Noviherbaspirillum saxi: one gene and its partners. The protein of the gene in region 2 binds, or shares a complex with, the protein of the main gene of each other region. Links are inferred from orthologs where the notes say so. Each region holds a gene or a part of one and is shown on either strand. Other genes may lie near its edges. The genes, in order: D3871_RS20915, dnaN, dinB and dnaX.

What was found.
Region 1: the proteins of dnaN (region 2) and D3871_RS20915 are in contact, whole or in part, in a cryo-EM structure (PDB 8GIZ), measured with the Escherichia coli proteins. The link is inferred for Noviherbaspirillum saxi from one-to-one orthologs.
Region 3: the proteins of dnaN (region 2) and dinB are in contact, whole or in part, in a solved structure (PDB 1OK7), measured with the Escherichia coli proteins. The link is inferred for Noviherbaspirillum saxi from one-to-one orthologs.
Region 4: the proteins of dnaN (region 2) and dnaX are in contact, whole or in part, in a cryo-EM structure (PDB 8GIZ), measured with the Escherichia coli proteins. The link is inferred for Noviherbaspirillum saxi from one-to-one orthologs.

The regions. Positions count from the first base shown.
Region 1 is NZ_QYUO01000002.1:1,137,404-1,142,187, forward strand. Bases 603-3,533 are described here. They hold D3871_RS20915 (DNA polymerase III subunit delta'), read left to right. Parts: upstream 603-1,514; coding sequence 1,515-2,552; downstream 2,553-3,533. Other genes in these bases: mltG (endolytic transglycosylase MltG), read left to right, coding at 603-854; tmk (dTMP kinase), read left to right, coding at 888-1,496; D3871_RS20920 (PilZ domain-containing protein), read left to right, coding at 2,577-2,969; D3871_RS20925 (TatD family hydrolase), read left to right, coding at 3,087-3,533. In the rest of the region: more of mltG, read left to right, coding at 1-602; more of D3871_RS20925, read left to right, coding at 3,534-3,866; D3871_RS20930 (ankyrin repeat domain-containing protein), read left to right, coding at 3,905-4,588. UniProt on the Escherichia coli protein: Part of the beta sliding clamp loading complex, which hydrolyzes ATP to load the beta clamp onto primed DNA to form the DNA replication pre-initiation complex.
Region 2 is NZ_QYUO01000001.1:216,243-221,025, forward strand. Bases 1-2,930 are described here. They hold dnaN (DNA polymerase III subunit beta), read left to right. Parts: upstream 1-877; coding sequence 878-1,984; downstream 1,985-2,930. Other genes in these bases: dnaA (chromosomal replication initiator protein DnaA), read left to right, coding at 1-461; gyrB (DNA topoisomerase (ATP-hydrolyzing) subunit B), read left to right, coding at 2,238-2,930. Also shown: more of gyrB, read left to right, coding at 2,931-4,733. UniProt on the Escherichia coli protein: Confers DNA tethering and processivity to DNA polymerases and other proteins. Acts as a clamp, forming a ring around DNA (a reaction catalyzed by the clamp-loading complex) which diffuses in an ATP-independent manner freely and bidirectionally along dsDNA.
Region 3 is NZ_QYUO01000001.1:82,026-86,819, reverse strand. The notes cover bases 1,229-4,169. They hold dinB (DNA polymerase IV), read left to right. Parts: upstream 1,229-2,116; coding sequence 2,117-3,223; downstream 3,224-4,169. Other genes in these bases: D3871_RS00445 (recombination-associated protein RdgC), read left to right, coding at 3,327-4,169; D3871_RS00455 (hypothetical protein), read left to right, coding at 1,439-1,984; D3871_RS00460 (hypothetical protein), read right to left, coding at 1,229-1,230. Also shown: D3871_RS00470 (DUF2288 domain-containing protein), read left to right, coding at 1-188; D3871_RS00465 (flagellar basal body-associated FliL family protein), read left to right, coding at 335-796; more of D3871_RS00460, read right to left, coding at 937-1,228; more of D3871_RS00445, read left to right, coding at 4,170-4,238; D3871_RS00435 (DUF6622 family protein), read right to left, coding at 4,500-4,794. UniProt on the Escherichia coli protein: Poorly processive, error-prone DNA polymerase involved in translesion repair and untargeted mutagenesis. Copies undamaged DNA at stalled replication forks, which arise in vivo from mismatched or misaligned primer ends.
Region 4 is NZ_QYUO01000001.1:2,296,376-2,301,155, reverse strand. The notes cover bases 697-3,623. They hold dnaX (DNA polymerase III subunit gamma/tau), read left to right. Parts: upstream 697-1,157; coding sequence 1,158-3,089; downstream 3,090-3,623. Other genes in these bases: recR (recombination mediator RecR), read left to right, coding at 3,563-3,623; D3871_RS10685 (YbaB/EbfC family nucleoid-associated protein), read left to right, coding at 3,141-3,467; D3871_RS10695 (isovaleryl-CoA dehydrogenase), read right to left, coding at 697-1,068. Outside these bases: more of D3871_RS10695, read right to left, coding at 1-696; more of recR, read left to right, coding at 3,624-4,159; D3871_RS10675 (CaiB/BaiF CoA transferase family protein), read left to right, coding at 4,376-4,780. UniProt on the Escherichia coli protein: Part of the beta sliding clamp loading complex, which hydrolyzes ATP to load the beta clamp onto primed DNA to form the DNA replication pre-initiation complex.

The DNA of each region.
Region 1 (4,784 bases), on a different replicon or contig from region 2:
GCAGCGTCCGCAGCAGTACCCGCCAGATCGCGGAGGCCGGGGTTCCGGTCAATCCCTGGGTGGTGGAGTTTCTTGCGCGCGCATCGGGAAAGGCGGCGCGGCTCAAGGCCGGCAATTATGAACTCAAACCCGGCACGACGCCGCTCGGTTTGATCGACCAGTTGGTACGCGGCGAATTTGCTCAGGAAGGTCTGGCCGTCATCGAGGGATGGTCGTTTCGCCAGATGCGGCAAGCGATTGCCGCGCATCCGGCGGTGAAGCACGATACAACCGGCATGTCAGACAGGGAATTGCTGGAAAAGCTGTCCCTGCCTTACGCCCATCCCGAAGGCCTGTTTTTCCCGGATACCTATCGGTTTGCGAAGGGATCAAGCGACCTGTTGATTTACAAACAAGCACATACGCTGATGCAGAAGCGCCTGAACGAAGCCTGGGCGCGCCGCAATCCGTCCTTGCCGTACAAATCGCCTTACGAAGCGCTGGTGATGGCGTCGATCGTCGAAAAGGAAACCGGCCAGCGGTCCGAGCGCAACATGATTGCCGCGGTCTTCGTCAACCGGCTCAGGAAGGGCATGCTGCTGCAGACCGACCCGACCGTCATCTATGGCATGGGTGACAAGTTTCAGGGCAACATCCGCAAGCGCGACCTGGAAACCGACACGCCTTACAACACCTATACCCGGGCCGGCTTGCCGCCAACGCCAATCGCCCTGCCTGGAGCAGAATCGATAGAAGCGGCGCTGAATCCCGCCAGTTCGGATGCGCTATATTTCGTTGCGCGTGGCAATGGCACCAGCGAATTTTCCAATAACCTTGCCGACCATAACCGCGCAGTCAACAAATACCAGCGATAATGCCGGGTGCAACAATCACTCCTATATTGCTTCATGACACTTGGCAAATTTATTACTTTTGAAGGAATCGATGGCGCCGGCAAGTCGACGCATCTGGCCTTTGTCGCAGACTTGTTGAGAGAACGCGGCAAGTCTGTCGTGATGACGCGCGAGCCGGGCGGAACTCCGCTTGGCGAAAAGCTGCGCGAGATGTTGCTGCACGAAAAGATGCATCTGGAAACCGAGGCGCTGCTGATGTTTGCCGCACGCCGCGAACATCTTGCCCAGATAATCGAACCGGCGCTTGCGCGCGGCGACTGGGTGATTTCGGATCGTTTCACCGATGCCACCTTCGCTTATCAGGGCGGCGGGCGCAAGCTCCCGTTCGCCAAGCTGGAAGCGCTGGAACAGTGGGTCCATCCGACCCTGCAGCCTGACCTGACTTTCCTGTTCGACGTACCACTCGACGTGGCGCGTGCGCGGCTTGACGCGACCCGCGAACTGGACAAGTTCGAGCAGGAAAAAGCGGAGTTCTTTGCCGCCACGCGCGACGCCTATCTGCGCCGCGCCGCGCAGTTTCCAGAGAGATTTCGCGTTATCGATTCCAGCCGGCCGATCGACATGACCCGGCAGGAATTGCGCGATATCGTTTTCAGCGCTTGAAGTGGAAAGGCCTGTGCAATGACATCGCCCTTGTTTCCCTGGCAAGAAGCCGCCTGGCAGCAGTTGCAGCAGTTGCGCGAACGCCTGCCTCACGCGATCTTGTTCCACGGCGCGCAAGGCATAGGCAAGACCGTGTTTGCCGAACATTTTGCGCAGTCGCTGCTGTGCCAGATGCCGCAAGCGCATGGACATCCGTGCGGACAATGCGATTCCTGCGGCTGGTTCTCCCAGTACAACCACCCTGACTACCGTCGCGTTCGACCCGAGGTATTGGAGGAGGACGGCACTGCCGAAGGCGATGAATCCGAGGCGAGCGAGGGCAAGAAATCCAAGTCGACCAAGGCGCCGTCCAAGGAAATCAAGATTGACCAGATCCGCGCTTTGTCGGATTTCATGAATGTGTCGACCCATCGACAGGGAATGCGCATCGTCGTGCTGTATCCGGCCGAAGCCTTGAATACCGCGGCCGCCAATGCGCTGTTGAAAACTCTGGAAGAACCGCCGCCGGCAACGATGTTTTTGCTGGTATCCAACAACATAGAGCGGCTGCTGCCGACGATTCTGTCGCGTTGCCGCAAGTTTGCAATGACGATGCCGAATGGTGATGAAGCGCTGGCATGGTTGCAGCAGCAGGGCGTAAAGGATGCCGACGCCTGGCTGGCCGAGCAGGGCGGGGCACCATTGGCTGCGCAGGCGCTTGCCCAGACCGACACGCGCGAGCTGATGGACGAATTTCTTCGTGCATTGGCCCGTCCGGGCAGCGAGGCAGCACTCAAGACCGCTGAAAAGTTGCAAAAAACACCAGTTGTCGACCTTGTTGCATGGTTGCAGCGCTGGCTGTACGACGTGTTTTCCTTCAAGCTTTCAGGCAGAATCCGGTATTATCCGCGTTACCGGAAGGAGCTTGCGGCACTGGCGCAGCAGGCGGATGTGAGCGAGTTGTTGCGCGGGCTGAAAGCGCTTAAGGAGCGTCGCGCGGTGGCTGAGCATCCGCTGTCGGCCAGGTTGTTCATCGAAGACATGCTGCTTGATTACGCGTCGCTTTTTTCTTCCTGATTTTTGCCGACTCTATAGACAAACATGGCCGACAACCCTGTGACCCCGCAAGCGTCTGGTGCCAATGGTGCGGGCGTGGCGCGTCCTTCAGTTCTCTCCCTGCCGATCAAGGAAAAGGCGGCGCTGTATGCGGCATATATGCCTTTCCTGCAAAACGGCGGCATTTTCGTTCCGACCAACAAGCCTTACAAACTCGGCGACGATATCTATCTGATTCTTACCCTGCTTGACGATCCGACAAAATATCCGATCGCCGGCAAGGTGGCATGGGTGACGCCGGCCGGCGCCAACAATAACAAGGCGCAGGGTATCGGCGTACATTTTTCCCCCGATGAGAGCGGCCAGCGGGTCAAGCAACGGATTGAAGAGTTGCTCGGCGCCGCGCTGCGCTCATCCCGCGCGACCCATACCTTGTAACAACAGTATCCACATCCCGATATTCGCCGCAGCCGCCAAAGCCTCCTATAGGTATCGCCGCTAAGCCATTCGCGTTCTGCATCGTGTCATGCATGACAGCGTAAAATACGCGTCATCATGTATATCGATTCCCATTGCCATATCAACTTCCCCGAGCTTGCCTCGAGGCTACCCGAAATTTTCGGCAAAATGTCCGAAAATCGCGTAACGCATGCCTTGTGCGTGTCGGTGGATTTGCCTGATTTTCCGCAAGTGCTTGCACTGGCTGAACAACATTCCCATGTCTATGCTTCCGTCGGCGTGCATCCGGATTACGAAGAAACACCGGAGCCCTCCGTCGACGATCTGGTCCGTTTGTCCGATCATCCCAAGATTGTCGCGATCGGAGAGACGGGCCTGGATTATTACCGTCTCGAAGGTGATCTGGAATGGCAACGCGAGCGGTTCAGGACACATATCCGCGCATCGCGTGCGACCGGCAAGCCGCTCATCATCCACACGCGCGCCGCCTCCGAAGACACGATACGCATCATGCGCGAAGAAGGCGCGGGCACTGATGCTGGAGGCGCAGCCGGCGTCATGCACTGTTTTACCGAATCGCTGGAAGTGGCAGAGGCTGCTATCGAAATGGGGTTTTACATTTCGTTCTCGGGCATCGTCACGTTCAAGAGTGCAAGAGATTTGCAGGCAGTTGCGCGCGCAGTTCCGCTGGAACGCATGCTGATCGAAACGGATTCGCCTTACCTTGCGCCGGTTCCGCATCGCGGCAAGATGAACGAACCCGGGTTTGTATGCCATGTGGCCGAATTTCTCGCAAAGCTGAAGGATGTTCCGCTCGATCAGGTCGCATGGCAAACGACCGACAATTTCTTCAAGCTGTTCGAGATCGCGCGCTGAATGTCCGGGAACCTGAACCTGATCGATAAAGAATAGCCATGTCAATACCGAAATTGAATACCTCTCGCAGGAAGTGCCTTGGCGCGCTGGTGGCATTTCCCTTGATGGCACTCTCCGGTCGACACGCGTCTGCGGGTGCCTATGATGATTTTTTTCGCGCAGTCAAGATAGATCATGTGGCAGTCGTCAAGTCGCTGCTGGCGCGTGGCCTGGACCCCAATCTGATCGAGGCGGAGCGCGGCGAGACCGGCCTGATGCTCGCTCTGCGCGAGAAGTCCATGGGTGTGTTTGAACTGTTGCTGAATGCGCCGGCCATCGATCTGGAAGTACAGGCCTTCAACGGCAACACCGCCCTCATGTTCGCCAGCTACCAGGGCAATCTGCAAGCGGTGAAGGCCTTGATTGCCAAAGGCGCGGAAGTCAACAAACCAGGCTGGACGCCGCTGCATTACGCCGCATCGATCGGCAACAACGATATCGTTCAGCTATTGCTTGAAAAATCTGCCTACATCGATGCCGACTCGCCGAACAAGACTACACCGATCATGATGGCTGCCCGCGGCGGTCATATCATGACCGTCAAACTTCTTCTCGATGAAGGTGCCGACGCAAGCTTGAAAAATGACGCCGGCATGACGGCGATCGATTTCGCGGAAAAAAACGAGTTCAAAGATATTGCCGAAGGCTTGACCTACCGGTTGAAGAAGGCCGGAAAGCTTTAGCAGGCTGTCAGGCGACGGTAAGGCACGGCAAGGTGGTTCGTCTTTTACCGAATCGCACTACCGGACTGTTGCGCTTGGCTTGCTGCGGCAAATACCTTGATATCACGTGCAGCCGGTGCTGGCGTTGCAGGATGGTCTTCATCGCCTGCGGAGACACCACGCACCGTTTGCGGTCATGAACTGGTTTGCATTGTCC
Region 2 (4,783 bases):
CGGTGTTGTCCGACGACGTTGCCTTTTTCGTCGCCAAACATTTGCGTTCCAATGTGCGCGAACTGGAAGGCGCACTGCGCAAGATCCTCGCCTATTCCCGCTTCCACGGCAAAGACATCACGATCGATGTTGTCAAGGATGCATTGAAAGACTTGCTTTCTGTACAAAACCGGCAGATTTCGGTCGAGAACATCCAGAAGACGGTGGCAGACTTTTTCAATATCAAAGTCGCTGACATGTACTCCAAAAAGCGCCCAGCCAATATTGCTCGTCCGCGCCAGATTGCGATGTATCTTGCCAAGGAATTAACGCAGAAGAGTTTGCCTGAGATCGGCGAATTGTTTGGCGGCCGCGACCACACCACGGTACTGCATGCGGTTCGCAAGATCGCAGCCGACCGCAGCAAGAATCCTGAAGTCAACCACGAGCTGCACGTGCTCGAACAAACGCTGAAGGGGTAATCCACAGCTGCTTATCGGCTTGTGGATAAGTAAGAATGGAATAAATCGGACCGGCGAGCCGGCCTCGGCGGGTTCGCGCGGACCGGCGACGCGAACCCGGTTTGAGGCGAGAAAAGGACGGGGGCAACCGACCATCGCCTTGCAGGACATGTGGTGCAGCCAAGACCTTCTTTGTGGCCGGACTTGCTCGCTATGCCTATCAAGCGGCTGACGGCCGCGGTCGCGGCACCTTCCCGACCCTAAATTACCTTGCCAGCCCGACAACAAAATCCGTTCTATTTCATTGGAAGGAACCTTTTTCTGTCAAAATAGAGGGTATTTAGAAATGGCTTTATCCGGCTGCCGTCCGTCGGTAAATGACAGGCCTTTTCCCGATTCACAGCATTGTTTCAACTCACACTACAAGGATAAAAAGCATGCAATTGGTGAAAACCCAACGCGACACGCTTCTCCGGCCGCTGCAGATTGTGAGTGGTATTGTCGAGCGTCGGCACACGCTGCCGATTCTGGCCAATATCCTCATTCGCAAGGACGGTGAGAAGGTCTCGTTCCTGTCGACCGACATCGAAGTGCAGATCACCACGCATGCCAATGTGGGCAGCGGCGGCGAAGTCGCGGCCACCACGGTCGCCGCGCGCAAGCTGCTCGATATCTTGCGTGCGCTGCCCGATTCGGGCGATGTCGCGCTGTCGCTGGCCAACAAGCGCATGACGGTCCAGTCCGGCAAATCGCGCTTTGCATTGCAGACGCTGGCAGCCGAAGAATTCCCGACCGTCGCGCAAGCCGAGCACTTCAACGCCAAGGTTACGCTGCCGCAAAAGACGCTCAAGCACCTGTTCAACATGGTGCACTTCGCGATGGCGCAGCAGGATATCCGCTATTACCTCAATGGTTTGCTGCTCGTTGTCGACGGCAAGAACGTGATCGCTGTCGCCACCGACGGCCACCGGCTCGCGTTCTGCCAAGTCGAAACCGAACAGGATTTTCAGCGCCAGGAAGTCATCATCCCGCGCAAGACCATACTGGAACTGCAGCGCCTGCTCGAAGACAGCGATGACACGGTCGACCTCGAAATCGCCAACAACCAGGTCAAGCTGACGTTTGCCGATATCGAACTGATTTCCAAGCTGGTAGAGGGCAAGTTTCCCGACTACACGCGCGTCATCCCCAAAGGATACAAGAACAACTTCACGATCGATCGTCAGACGCTGCTGCATTCCTTGCAGCGCGCAGCGATCATGACCAGCGACAAGTTCAAGGGTGTGCGTTGCATCATCAGCCCGGGAAGCCTGAAGATCAGCTCAACCAACGCCGATCAGGAAGAAGCTGTGGAAGAACTCGAAATCGATTACGGCGGTGACAGCGTCGACATCGGTTTCAACGTCACCTATCTGCTCGACGTGCTGAACAACCTCAAAGGCGACAACATCAACATCGCGCTTGGAGACGCCAATTCGTCCGCACTGATTACCGTGCCGGACAACGCCGACTTCAAATACGTCGTGATGCCGATGCGCATTTGATGACTTGAACAGGAAGGAAAGCAAGGGGGCCGCTGTAGGTAAAGCGAGCCCCTTTGCTGCGTTTTAGAAAGTGTAAATTTTTCGCCGCCGGGCTCCCCCTGTCAGGGGGAAGTTTGGGATGGGGGTAAGAAGGTCGGTTCAAAGGTTTTTTCGGTCCAACCTTGTTGCCTCAATCTAACCCGCCCACTGAAAAGGGGCGGGAACCCGAAGTCTCTCGCTCTTTAGTCGTCACCCGAATCATCAGAAAGCAGCCATGTCCGCGATTCCTCAAGAAACTCCGCAACCGCAGCAAAGCCAGTACGGCGCCTCCTCGATCCAGATCCTCGAAGGTCTCGAAGCAGTGCGCAAGCGTCCTGGCATGTACATCGGTGACACTTCCGACGGCACGGGTCTGCATCACCTGGTTTTCGAAGTGCTCGACAACTCGATCGACGAAGCATTGGCCGGCCATTGCTCGGAAATCCACGTCACCATTCACTCCGACAATTCAATTTCGATTACCGATAACGGCCGGGGTATCCCCACCGGTATCAAGTGGGATGACAAGCACGATCCCAAGCGCAGCGCGGCAGAAATCGTAATGACCGAACTGCACGCCGGCGGCAAGTTCGACCAGAACTCGTACAAGGTCTCCGGCGGTCTGCACGGCGTCGGCGTCTCTTGCGTCAACGCGCTGTCCAAGCTCCTGAAGCTGACGATTCGCCGCGACGGCAAGGTGCACGCGATGGAATTCGCCCGAGGCATCGTGCAAAACCGCGAACTGGAATCGGTCGATGGCGTGCCGACTTCCCCGATCAAGGTCATCGGCGAAACCGACAAGCGCGGCACCGAAGTCCACTTCTGGGCTGATGAAGATATTTTCACGCATGTTGAGTTCCATTACGACATCCTCGCCAAGCGTATCCGCGAACTTTCTTTCCTCAACAATGGCGTGCATATCAAGCTGACCGACCAGCGCACCGGCAAGGAAGAAGACTTCGCATTCGAAGGCGGCACTCGCGGCTTCGTCGAATACATCAACAAGAACAAGAGTGTGCTGCACCCGACCGTGTTTCAGGCGACCGGCGAAAAGATGTCCGAGCACGCTACCAACATCAGCGTCGACGTCTCGATGCAATGGAATGATGCCTACAACGAACAGGTGCTCTGCTTTACCAACAACATTCCCCAGCGCGACGGCGGCACTCACCTGACCGGCCTGCGCGCTGCGATGACCCGCGTCATCAACAAGTACATCGACGAAAACGACTTCGCCAAGAAAGCCAAGGTCGAGATCTCCGGCGATGACATGCGCGAAGGCTTGACCTGCGTCTTGTCGGTCAAGGTACCTGAGCCAAAGTTCAGCTCGCAAACCAAGGACAAGCTGGTATCAAGCGAAGTGCGCGGCCCGGTGGAAGAGATCGTCGCCAAGACGCTGACCGACTACCTGATGGAAAAGCCCAACGACGCCAAGATCATTTGCGGCAAGATCGTCGAAGCCGCGCGTGCCCGCGAAGCCGCACGCAAGGCGCGCGAACTGACCCGCCGCAAAGGCGTGATGGACGGCCTCGGCCTGTCCGCCAAACTGGCCGACTGCCAGGAAAAAGATCCGGCGCTGTGTGAACTCTACATCGTCGAGGGTGACTCCGCAGGCGGCTCGGCCAAGCAAGGACGCGACCGCAAATTCCAGGCGATCCTGCCGCTGCGCGGCAAGGTGCTCAACGTCGAAAAAGCCCGCTTCGAAAAGATGCTGTCCTCCGAGCAGATCACCACGCTGATCGCCACGCTAGGCACCAGCATCGGACCGGACGAGTTCAACGTTGAAAAGCTGCGCTACCACCGCATCATCATCATGACCGACGCGGACGTCGACGGCGCCCACATCCGCACGCTGTTGCTGACCCTGCTGTATCGCCAGATGCCGCAGCTGGTTGAACGCGGTCATGTCTATATTGCCCAGCCGCCGCTGTACAAGGTCAAGCATGGACGCGACGAACGCTACCTGAAGGATGACGTCGAAGAAGCCAGCTACATGATGCAGATCGCGCTCAACGATGCGGCGCTGATCCCCACCGACAATGCCCAGCCGATCGTCGGCGACGCCCTGGCCGAACTGGTCCGTCAGTACAACACGGCCAATGCCATCATCATGCGCCTGTCGCGTGCGATCGACGATGCGGCGCTGTCGGCCATCATGACCGGCGTCACGCTCAATCTCGACAACGCCGACCATGCCGAAGCCTCGGCCGTAGCACTTGGCAAGGCCATCAATGACCCGGCCGTCGAAGTGATCGTGAAATCCGACGAACTGTCGGACAAGCACATGCTGCGCATCCAGCGTCGCCACTTCGGCAACTTCAAGATCAGCACCATCGACGCCGACTTCGTCCATGGCCCCGACTATCAGGTCTTGTCGGCCGCCGCCGCCACCTTCAAAGGCCTGATCGGCCCCGGCGCCATGGTCCGTCGTGGTCAGGGCGACAAGGCAAAGGAAATCGCGATCCGCAACTTCCACGAAGCGATGAGCTGGCTGCGCGACGAAGCAGAACGCGGCGTGTCCAAGCAGCGCTACAAAGGTTTGGGCGAAATGAATCCCGCACAGTTGTGGGAAACGACGATGGATCCGACCGTGCGGCGTTTGCTGAGAGTGCAGATTGAAGACGCGATTGCCGCGGACCAGATCTTTACGACCTTGATGGGTGATGATGTGGAGCCGCGTCGGGCATTTATTGAATTGAATGCGCTGCAGGCGGGGAATATTGACGTTTGATTTTTTGGCTTGTAGGTTCTCAGAGAAGATGAAAATTGTCTCACTCCGGT
Region 3 (4,794 bases), 130 kb from region 2 along the record:
TGGATCTGGTTGATGTCGCGGTCCGCATCGCCGCGGATGACAAGCAAGCGGTCCAGCAATGGATGGCCGATGGCTTGATCGGCAAGGTGACGGATGCGCAGGCGCAGTCCTGGCTGGAAAGCAACGCAGAACTATGGGCCGTCGTCATAAAACCCTGGATTCTGGTGCAGAGAGAAAAGATGCATTGACAAGAATGCATGGGCGGCGGCCGGTACGATCGATTTTCTCGCCGATGCCATCTTGTCATACTGTTGTCCGTCGTTTACACGCCTTGCTCAGATTGCCGACGATCGGACCAGCATGACTCTGCCAGCAGTTAGAATGAAACCGCTGCTTGCCTGAAAATCTTGTTCCTCCGTCACCTGTCATCACCATGCCCAAGCCCACTGCAAAAGATCGTCCCATCGGCGTCATCATTGGACTCGCGTTGCTCTTGCTCGGCATCGGGTTTGGCAGCGTGTGGTTTTACCTGCAATATGTGCAAAAGAAGCAGGCGCAAACCAATTATCTGACGCTGCCTTCGATTGCCATCAGCCGTGACGGGCATTCGATCCGGGCCGGCATGGCAATCCGGACCACTGGCGACGATGCGGGATGGGCATCGAAGCATCAGCAGGCGCTGGAACAGATCATGAAGCGCACGCTGATGGAAGCCGATCCAAAGAAGCTCAGGACCGAGGGTGGCATCGTCGCGCTGCAGCAAAGTCTGCGTGAAGCCGGCAATACGACTTTACATACCACTAAGGTGCGCGAAGTGTTGTTGACCGACTTGTTGTTATCCGAAGGCGACTTGTAAGCTTCAACTGATCGATGTTTCGGCTGTGTTGTAATTGAGGCCGTGGTCAACGGCAGAATAATTCGCGACTGCGACCTTGTTATCCAGCAGATCCGCAACCCAGCCCTATGTCGAATCTCCCTTGAAGCTATGGGCGGATACTAATGTCGCGCACCGCATTTTTGTACCTCGCTGAAAGGCAGAAAGCCGTAATCGGTACCGTTGTCGGTGCCGCCATAAGGCGGTTTGCCCGACACAAAACTGTAAGAGACTGTTACCGGTGTACCGATTGCTTGGCCTGTATTCCAGCGATAATTCAAGTCTTCAATCAGCGCATCGATACGGTAATCGTCGCTGATCGGAGTACCGCTAGTCAGCGTGGCGGAGCCTGTCGCCAAGCCGGATTTGACTGCCGAACCGGCGCACAATGGACATGTGCAAAGCGGTGATTCCATCGAAACGATTTCTTGATGAAGAGAACCATCTTTACAACTAATCCGTTTCAAACCAACAATTTCCTGATCGTATCAACTCGGAACTTCAATTACAGCCCTTTGTCACTTGAATAACGGAAGCCGCTATCCGGCCCGTCGCACTTGGCAAGTCGTGCACTTTGAGCGCACCTTGCGCCATCAAGTCCAATAAATTTCAAAGGAGTTCAACATGGCAAAACTGCATAAAATCCTGTTGGGATCGGCGGTCCTCGCATTGGCCAATCTCGCTACCGCGCAGACCTCGAGTACAACCGATACCAGCAATGCCGCATCCAGCGGTTCCGTCCCCGCACAAAAGGCCCCCGGCGCATCCGGCACTGGCACCGGCAGCGATGCCGGCATGGTCGGCGGTAGCGGTACATCGAGTTCGATTCCTTCCAATACACCGAGTCCGAGCAGCGGTTCCAGCACCACGAGCGGCACTGCAGCATCTGGCACGATGAGTGGCACTGCAGGTACGATGTCGAGCACCACGCCGCCGGCGGGTGCAACGAGTACTACCACGACCGGTGTCGCCAGCAATCCGGCAACCAGCGCATCCAATGACCCCTATGTCCAGCGTCGCGAAGCACGCAAGCAAGCCAAGGAGGAATACAAGCAAAACAAGAAGAGTGCAAAGCAACAGTACAAGACTGACAAGAAGGAAGCGAATGCAATCGTGAAGGATGCGAACACGACCGGCAATGCAAATCCCACTACAAGCTCGGGTCGTTAATCACTCACTTGCCGATGTCAGAACGCCACCATAAGGGTGGCGTTTTTTCGTCGGATTTTCGCAATGCAGCGGCAAGCGCTGTGGCCGCCTCAGCCGTACAATGGCAGCTGCCTTTCCTATTGCCGTCTCATCGTGAATGCGCCTGTCCGAAAAATCATCCATTGCGATTGCGACTGCTTTTACGCAGCGGTGGAAATGCGCGACGATCCTTCATTGCGGGGAAAGCCGCTCGCGGTCGGCGGCCGGCCGGATCAGCGCGGCGTCGTCGCAACCTGCAACTATGAGGCGAGAAAATTCGGCGTGCGGTCCGCGATGGCGACATCGCAGGCATTGCAGCGCTGCCCCGATCTGATCGTGATGCCGCCGGCGATGGATAAATATCGCGCGGCTTCCAGGCAGATTCTTTCCATCTATCGCGACTACACCGATCTGGTCGAACCGCTGTCGCTGGATGAAGCCTACCTCGATGTCACCGACTCGCCGCATTGCCAGAACAGCGCAACGCTGATCGCACAGGAAATCCGCGCGCGTATCGCCGACACGGTGGGGATTACCGCATCGGCCGGCATTGCGCCGAACAAGTTCGTCGCCAAAATCGCCAGCGACTGGAATAAACCGAATGGGCAGTTCGTGGTGCGTCCGCATGAGATCGATGCCTTCGTCGCGGCACTGCCGGTCGACAAGTTGTTCGGTGTCGGTAAAGTCACTGCCGCCAAACTCAAAAAACTCGGCGCCTTTACCTGCGCCGATCTGCGACGCTGGACGATACCGGAATTGCAGCACCACTTCGGCAAGTTCGGCGGCAATCTATATGGTTTGTGTCGCGGCATCGACCGCCGGCAAGTCAATGCCAGCCAGGAGCGCAAGTCGGTCAGCGTCGAAGAAACTTATGTCACCGACTTGCCGGATCTCGCCGCTTGCCAGCACGAACTGGCTGACCTCATCGTGAAGCTGGAACAGCGTATAAGGCGCGCGAATGCGGAACGCCATACGCATAAGTTGTTCGTCAAAATCCGGTTCGCCAATTTCCAGCGTACGACGGCCGAATGCGTCAGCCATAGTGTGGACGCCGCAGTGTGCGCAACGCTGCTGGATACCGCATGGCAGCGAGGACGGCGTCCGGTACGCCTGCTCGGCGTCGGCGTGCGCCTGACGGAAGAAGAGGATGTGATGCAGCTCGGATTGTTTGCTGACGACATGGCCGAACTGGCCGAGGCCGCGCCCGCCGCACAGCTATAAGGCGTCGTAACATGCAGCGCCTGTCAAGCGGTTTACCGCTGTGCGGCTACAACCAATGCCATCGATCCTGACTGTAGAATGGCGCCTTTTTTGGGTGCCAAGCATGTGGTTCAAGAATCTGCAAATCTACCGTCTCACCGCTCCATGGACCATGACATCCGAACAGCTGGAAGCCAGTCTCGCCGCGCAGGAATTTGCACCCTGTTCCAGCAGCGAATTGCAGAGCCAGGGCTGGGCTTCGCCGCGTGACAATGGCATGCTGGTGCATACCGTCAATCGGCAGATGCTGCTCCAGCTATCCACCGAAAAGAAGCTGTTGCCATCCAGCGTGATCAACCAGGTGACCAAGGCGCGCGCCGCAGATCTCGAAGAGCAGCAAGGCTTCAAGCCGGGCCGCAAGCAAATGAAGGAACTCAAGGAACAGGTCGCCGATGAACTGCTGCCGCGTGCCTTCAGCATCCAGCGCAGCACCCGGGTCTGGATCGATCCGGTCAATGGCTGGCTGGCGGTCGATGCATCGAGTCCGGCCAAGGCCGATGAAGTGTTCAAGCTGTTGCTGAAGTCGCTGGAAACCCTGCCGTTTGCTTCGCTGCGCACCGAACGCCCGGCGCTGTCTGCAATGACCGACTGGCTGGCCGCCGATGAAGCGCCGCGCGGATTCACGGTCGACCAGGATACCGAACTGCGCGCGACCAACGAAGGCAAGGCGACCGTACGTTATGTGCGGCATACGCTGGAAGCCGATGACGTGCGTCGTCATATCGCCGCCGGCAAGCAATGCACTCGCCTGGCCATGACCTGGAATGACCGCGTATCGTTTGTACTGACCGAATCGCTGGCGATCAAACGCGTCGCGGCGCTCGACGTACTGAAGGAAAATACCGAGTCGTCCACGCAGAACGATGATGAACGCTTTGATACCGATTTCGCGTTGATGACCGGCGAACTGGCGAAGCTGATCGGCGATCTGGTCGAGGCGCTCGGCGGTGAAGAGCAGCAAAAGAAAGCGGCCTGACGCGACAGGCAGCGTAGCGTGAAAGAGTGGGGCGGCGGAAGCGTTGGCCCCATTTTTTTCAGCTGCAAAAGCGCGGGACGAAAAAAAAGACGAACCCTAGGGTTCGTCTTTTTCAGTCTGGCGGAGTGGACGGGACTCGAACCCGCGACCCCCGGCGTGACAGGCCGGTATTCTAACCGACTGAACTACCACTCCTGAAATTGCTCATGCCGTACAAGCCGGACATGCGACGTTTGTCACCACGTCTGAAGGGCCTGAAGTCTACAGCAATTTATGAATTCTGGCTACTCCCAGCCGATAAATCGCGACAATGCGCAGCAGGCGCCCGAGGAACATGCCGTTGAACAGTCCATACAGCGTACATACCGTGACGACGAAGCCGGTTTCCTGCCTGAGCAGCGGCGACATCGCCAACAGAACGCCAACCGCATACTTGGTCAAAAAGATGCCCATCATCAGGGCCAACGGCAGCCAGCTGCCGTGCTGGAATACGGTACCGCGCTCCGGAGTCACATTGACACTGTCCAGGCTAAACATCATCCAAGTCGCCAACGTA
Region 4 (4,780 bases), 2.1 Mb from region 2 along the record:
CAGCACGGTCGCCGCTTCGCTTTCGAGCGCGAGATCGGACAGCACATTGCGCATCAGCGGCTGCTCGCTCAGCATCCGGCCGAACACCTTGCGGTGACGCGCATGGTGGGCCGCCTGTACAAATGCCTGGCGCATCAGGCCGGCGCTGCCGATCACGCAATCGAGACGGGTATGGTTCGCCATTTCGATAATGGTGGGGATGCCGCGGCCTTCGTCGCCCACCATCACGCCATACGCATCTTGAAATTCCACTTCGCTGCTGGAATTGGAGCGGTTGCCGAGCTTGTCCTTGAGACGTTGCACCAGTACTGCGTTCTTGGTGCCGTCGGGTCGCCAGCGCGGTACGAAGAAGCAGGACAGGCCGCCTTCGGTGCGCGCCAGTACAAGATGCGCGTCGCACATCGGCGCCGAAAAGAACCACTTGTGGCCGGTCAGCAGATATTCCGCGCCGCGTCCTTCGCCGCTGAGCGGACGAGCGGTCGTGGTGTTGGTGCGCACATCGGAGCCCCCTTGCTTTTCGGTCATGCCCATGCCGATCAGGATGGATTTTTTTTGTTCCAGCGGCAGGTCGCGCGGATCATGTTCGCGCGAGTACAACTTGTCGCGCAAAACTTCGAACAGTTTGGGTTCGTTTCGCAACACCGGAATCGCCGCAAACGTCATCGTGGTCGGGCAGAGCGAGCCTGATTCCACCTGCGACTGAAGAAAGTAGCCGGCCGCGCGGGCCGCATGGGCACCCGGCCGCGGATCGGACCAGGGCAGGGCATGCAAGCCTTCTGTACGCAACAAGCCGAGCAAGGCATGCCAGCTTGGATGGAACTCCACCCGGTCTATGCGCTGGCCTATTCGGTCATGCGTGGCGAGTTCGGGCAGATGATGATTGGCGAGTTCGCCCAGGCGCAAAACCTCCGCCGTGCCAAGTGTTGCGCCGAAACGCCGAAGATTATCTTCATTCCAGGCTGCGCCGCTGCGCCGCAATCCGTCAGCCAACGCAACATCACTGGTAAAAAGGTTGTAGTCCTCCAGTTCCGGTACCTGGTTCGTTACTTCATGTGTGGGCCATTGCATTCTGGATATCCTTTTCACGATGAGTTCTCGGACTATAACTTGCATCAGGTCAGGTAAAATGCGAGCTACATTCAACAGCCAGCGCCGCCATGTCTTATCAAGTCCTTGCCCGCAAGTATCGCCCAAAGAGCTTCGAGACGCTTGTCGGGCAGGAGCATGTCGTGCGGGCACTTACGCACGCGCTGGAGCAGCAACGCCTGCATCATGCCTACCTGTTTACAGGGACGCGCGGCGTCGGCAAGACCACCCTGTCCCGCATTCTCGCCAAATCCCTGAACTGCGAGGCCGGCATCACCGCTACGCCTTGCGGCAAATGCGAAGCCTGTACAGCCATCGATGCCGGCCGCTTTGTCGACTACATCGAAATGGATGCGGCCTCGAACCGTGGCGTTGATGAAATGGCGCAATTGCTGGAGCAGGCCGTCTACGCGCCATCGAATGCACGCTTCAAGGTTTACATGATCGACGAAGTTCACATGTTGACCAATCACGCATTCAATTCGATGCTCAAGACGCTGGAAGAACCGCCGGCGCACGTCAAGTTCATTCTGGCAACAACCGATCCACAAAAAATTCCCGTTACCGTGCTCTCGCGCTGCCTGCAGTTCAATCTCAAGCAGATGCCGCCAGGCCATATTGTCGGCCATCTCGAAAACATATTGGGACAAGAGAGTATAGAGTTTGATGCTCCCGCCCTGCGTCTGCTTGCACAAGGCGCGCATGGTTCGATGCGCGATGCGCTCTCGCTCACCGATCAGGCGATTGCCTATGCAGCCGGCAAGGTGACGTTGGGAGCGGTGCAGGGCATGCTCGGCGCGCTCGACCAGTCCTATCTGATCCGCATACTCGATGCGCTGGCGGCGCAGGACGGAACTGGCCTGCTTGCGGTCGCCGATGAAATGGCGGCTCGCAGCCTGTCGTACAACGTTGCCTTGCAGGATCTCGGCACGCTGCTGCACCGGCTCGCGTTGGCGCAAACCGTCCCGGCGGCATTGCCCGACGATGTGCCGGAGCGTGACGACGTGCTGCGTCTGTCCGGCTTGTTCGACGCGGAAGAAATACAACTGTTCTATCAAATCGCTGTGCATGGCCGCAATGAACTGAGTCTCGCGCCCGACGAATACGCCGGATTTTCGATGACGCTATTACGCATGCTGGCATTTCGTCCCGGCATGGGTGGTGCCGAGCGTGCCGCGCAGTCGCCGGCAGCGCCGGAACCAGCCCGTACCCTGAATTCTTCCCCCGCAACAGCAAGCCGCGCGCAAGCGCCGGCGCATGCCAGTGCAGCGGCCGCACAATCACAGCCGGCAAGACCGGCCGGCATGAGTCCGGCCCGCGCGGCACTGGAAGCGGCGCGCAATGGCGGCAGATCGCAGGCTGCTACGCCGCCGGCTGCGCGTCCTGCAAGCGCCGCGCCACCGCCATGGGACGATGAGGCTCCGCCCGCGCGCGATATGCCGTCGTTCGATTCACTTCCGGTCGCGACTCAAAAAAAAACTGAAGTACGCAGCGAGCCGCAGCGGCAGCCATTGATACAGTCGGATACCGCAGTGTTGGAAGAGCCGCCGATCATTGTCGTGCCGGAACTGCCGACGGCAAAGATGTCGCCACCTGTTTCGGCACCGATGCCGTCGCTCAATTGGGATGGCAACTGGCCGGCCCTAGCTGCGGCACTTCCCTTGCGCGGCGTGGTCCAGCAATTGGCGCAGCAGAGCGAGCTTTTGCAATGCGAAGACAACGGCGATGCGGTAATGATGCATGTGCGCATCCCGCTGGAAACACTGCGATCGGCCGGAGCCGTCGATAAACTGACAGCGGCCTTGTCCGAACATTTTGGAAAAGCCGTACGTGTCACTACCGAAATTGGCGCCGTTCAGCAGACCGCCAATGCGCAAGCAGTGGCCGAACGCGAAGCCCGGCAGCGCCAGGCGGAAGAGAGCATGCAGCGCGATCCTTTCGTGCAGACGCTGATGCGGGAATTCGGCGCGACGATCGTGCCAGGCTCGATCAAGCCTGTGTAACGCATACCGTTACCCATAACCAATGAACAACCAACGAGCAGGAGCAATATCATGATGAAGGGCCAACTGGCAGGGCTGATGAAGCAAGCCCAGCAAATGCAGGACAACATGAAGAAGATGCAGGACCAGCTTGCATTGATCGAGGTCGAGGGCCAGTCAGGCGCCGGCCTGGTCAAGGTGATCATGACCTGCAAGAACGATGTCAGGCGCGTCACGATCGATCCATCCCTGCTGGGGGATGACAAGGACATGCTGGAAGACCTGGTCGCAGCCGCTTTCAATGATGCGGTCCGCAAGGCCGAAGCGACATCCCAGGAAAAAATGTCCGGCATGACCGCGGGCTTGCCGCTGCCCCCGGGCTTCAAGATGCCGTTCTGACGGCGCATGCATGCAGGCGAGCACGTATCGACGCGCTGCGCCTGCAGCGCCGCAGGCGCATTGACCCTATCCAGTCGCGATGACAGAGAGTCCGAGTGAAATCGCCTTCCAGCCTTGAATTTTTGACCGAAGCCTTGCGCAGGCTGCCCGGCATCGGTCCGAAGTCCGCCCAGCGCATGGCTTACCACCTGATGCAGCACGACCGCGATGGTGCCGCCATGCTCGGCCGCGCCCTCTCGCAAGCGGTCGAACGCGTCCATCATTGTGCCCGCTGCAATACGTTCACCGAGAACGAATTGTGCGAAATGTGCATGGACCCGGAACGCGATGCCGCGCTGCTATGCGTGTGTGAAACGCCGGCCGATCAATTGATGATCGAGCAGACGCTGACTTACAAGGGATTGTATTTCGTGCTGATGGGACGACTCTCCCCACTCGACGGCATCGGCCCCAAGGACATTCATCTGGAAAAGCTGATCACGCGCGCCACCGACGGTGCGGTGAACGAAGTCGTGCTGGCTACCAACTTCACCAACGAAGGCGAAGCGACCGCGCACTACATCAGTGAAACGCTGAAGGCGCGCGGCCTGAAAGTCAGCCGCCTCGCGCGAGGCGTTCCGGTCGGCGGCGAACTGGAATATGTGGATGCGGGAACGATAGCGCGCGCCATGCTGGATCGTCGCACGACCTAGTGTAGTGTTTCACTCTTCTTGAGACATAAAAGTGCGTCTTTCACGCCGACTCTTCGTTGCACATCCTCGCAATAGCTCGCTATTGCTGCGGTGTGCGCCTCGATTCGCCGCGAAATCCATCACTTTTATCAGTCTCAATCTACGTGAAACACTACACTAGACGCTGGTCGGATTCAAACTCCAATCGCGCGAACGCGCACCTTAGCCTTCAGGGACATGACAACAAAAACATCCGTCGGCCCGCTTGCCGGCATCAAGGTACTCGAACTCGGCACGCTGATCGCCGGGCCCTTTTGTTCACGCATGCTTGCCGAATTCGGCGCCGATGTCATCAAGATCGAATCGCCCGACGGCGGCGACCCGATACGGCAATGGCGGGTGCTGAAAGATGGCACTTCCCTGTGGTGGTCGGTACAGTCACGCAACAAGAAAAGCGTGACACTGAACATGAAAGATCCGCGTGGCCAGGACATCGCCAGGCAGCTCGCGCTCGAAGCCGACATCATCATTGAAAACTACCGGCCTGGCGTGCTGGAAAAATGGAATCTCGGCTACGAGGATCTGAAGCAGCACAATCCGGCCACGATCATGGTGCGGTTGTCCGGATACGGCCAGACCGGA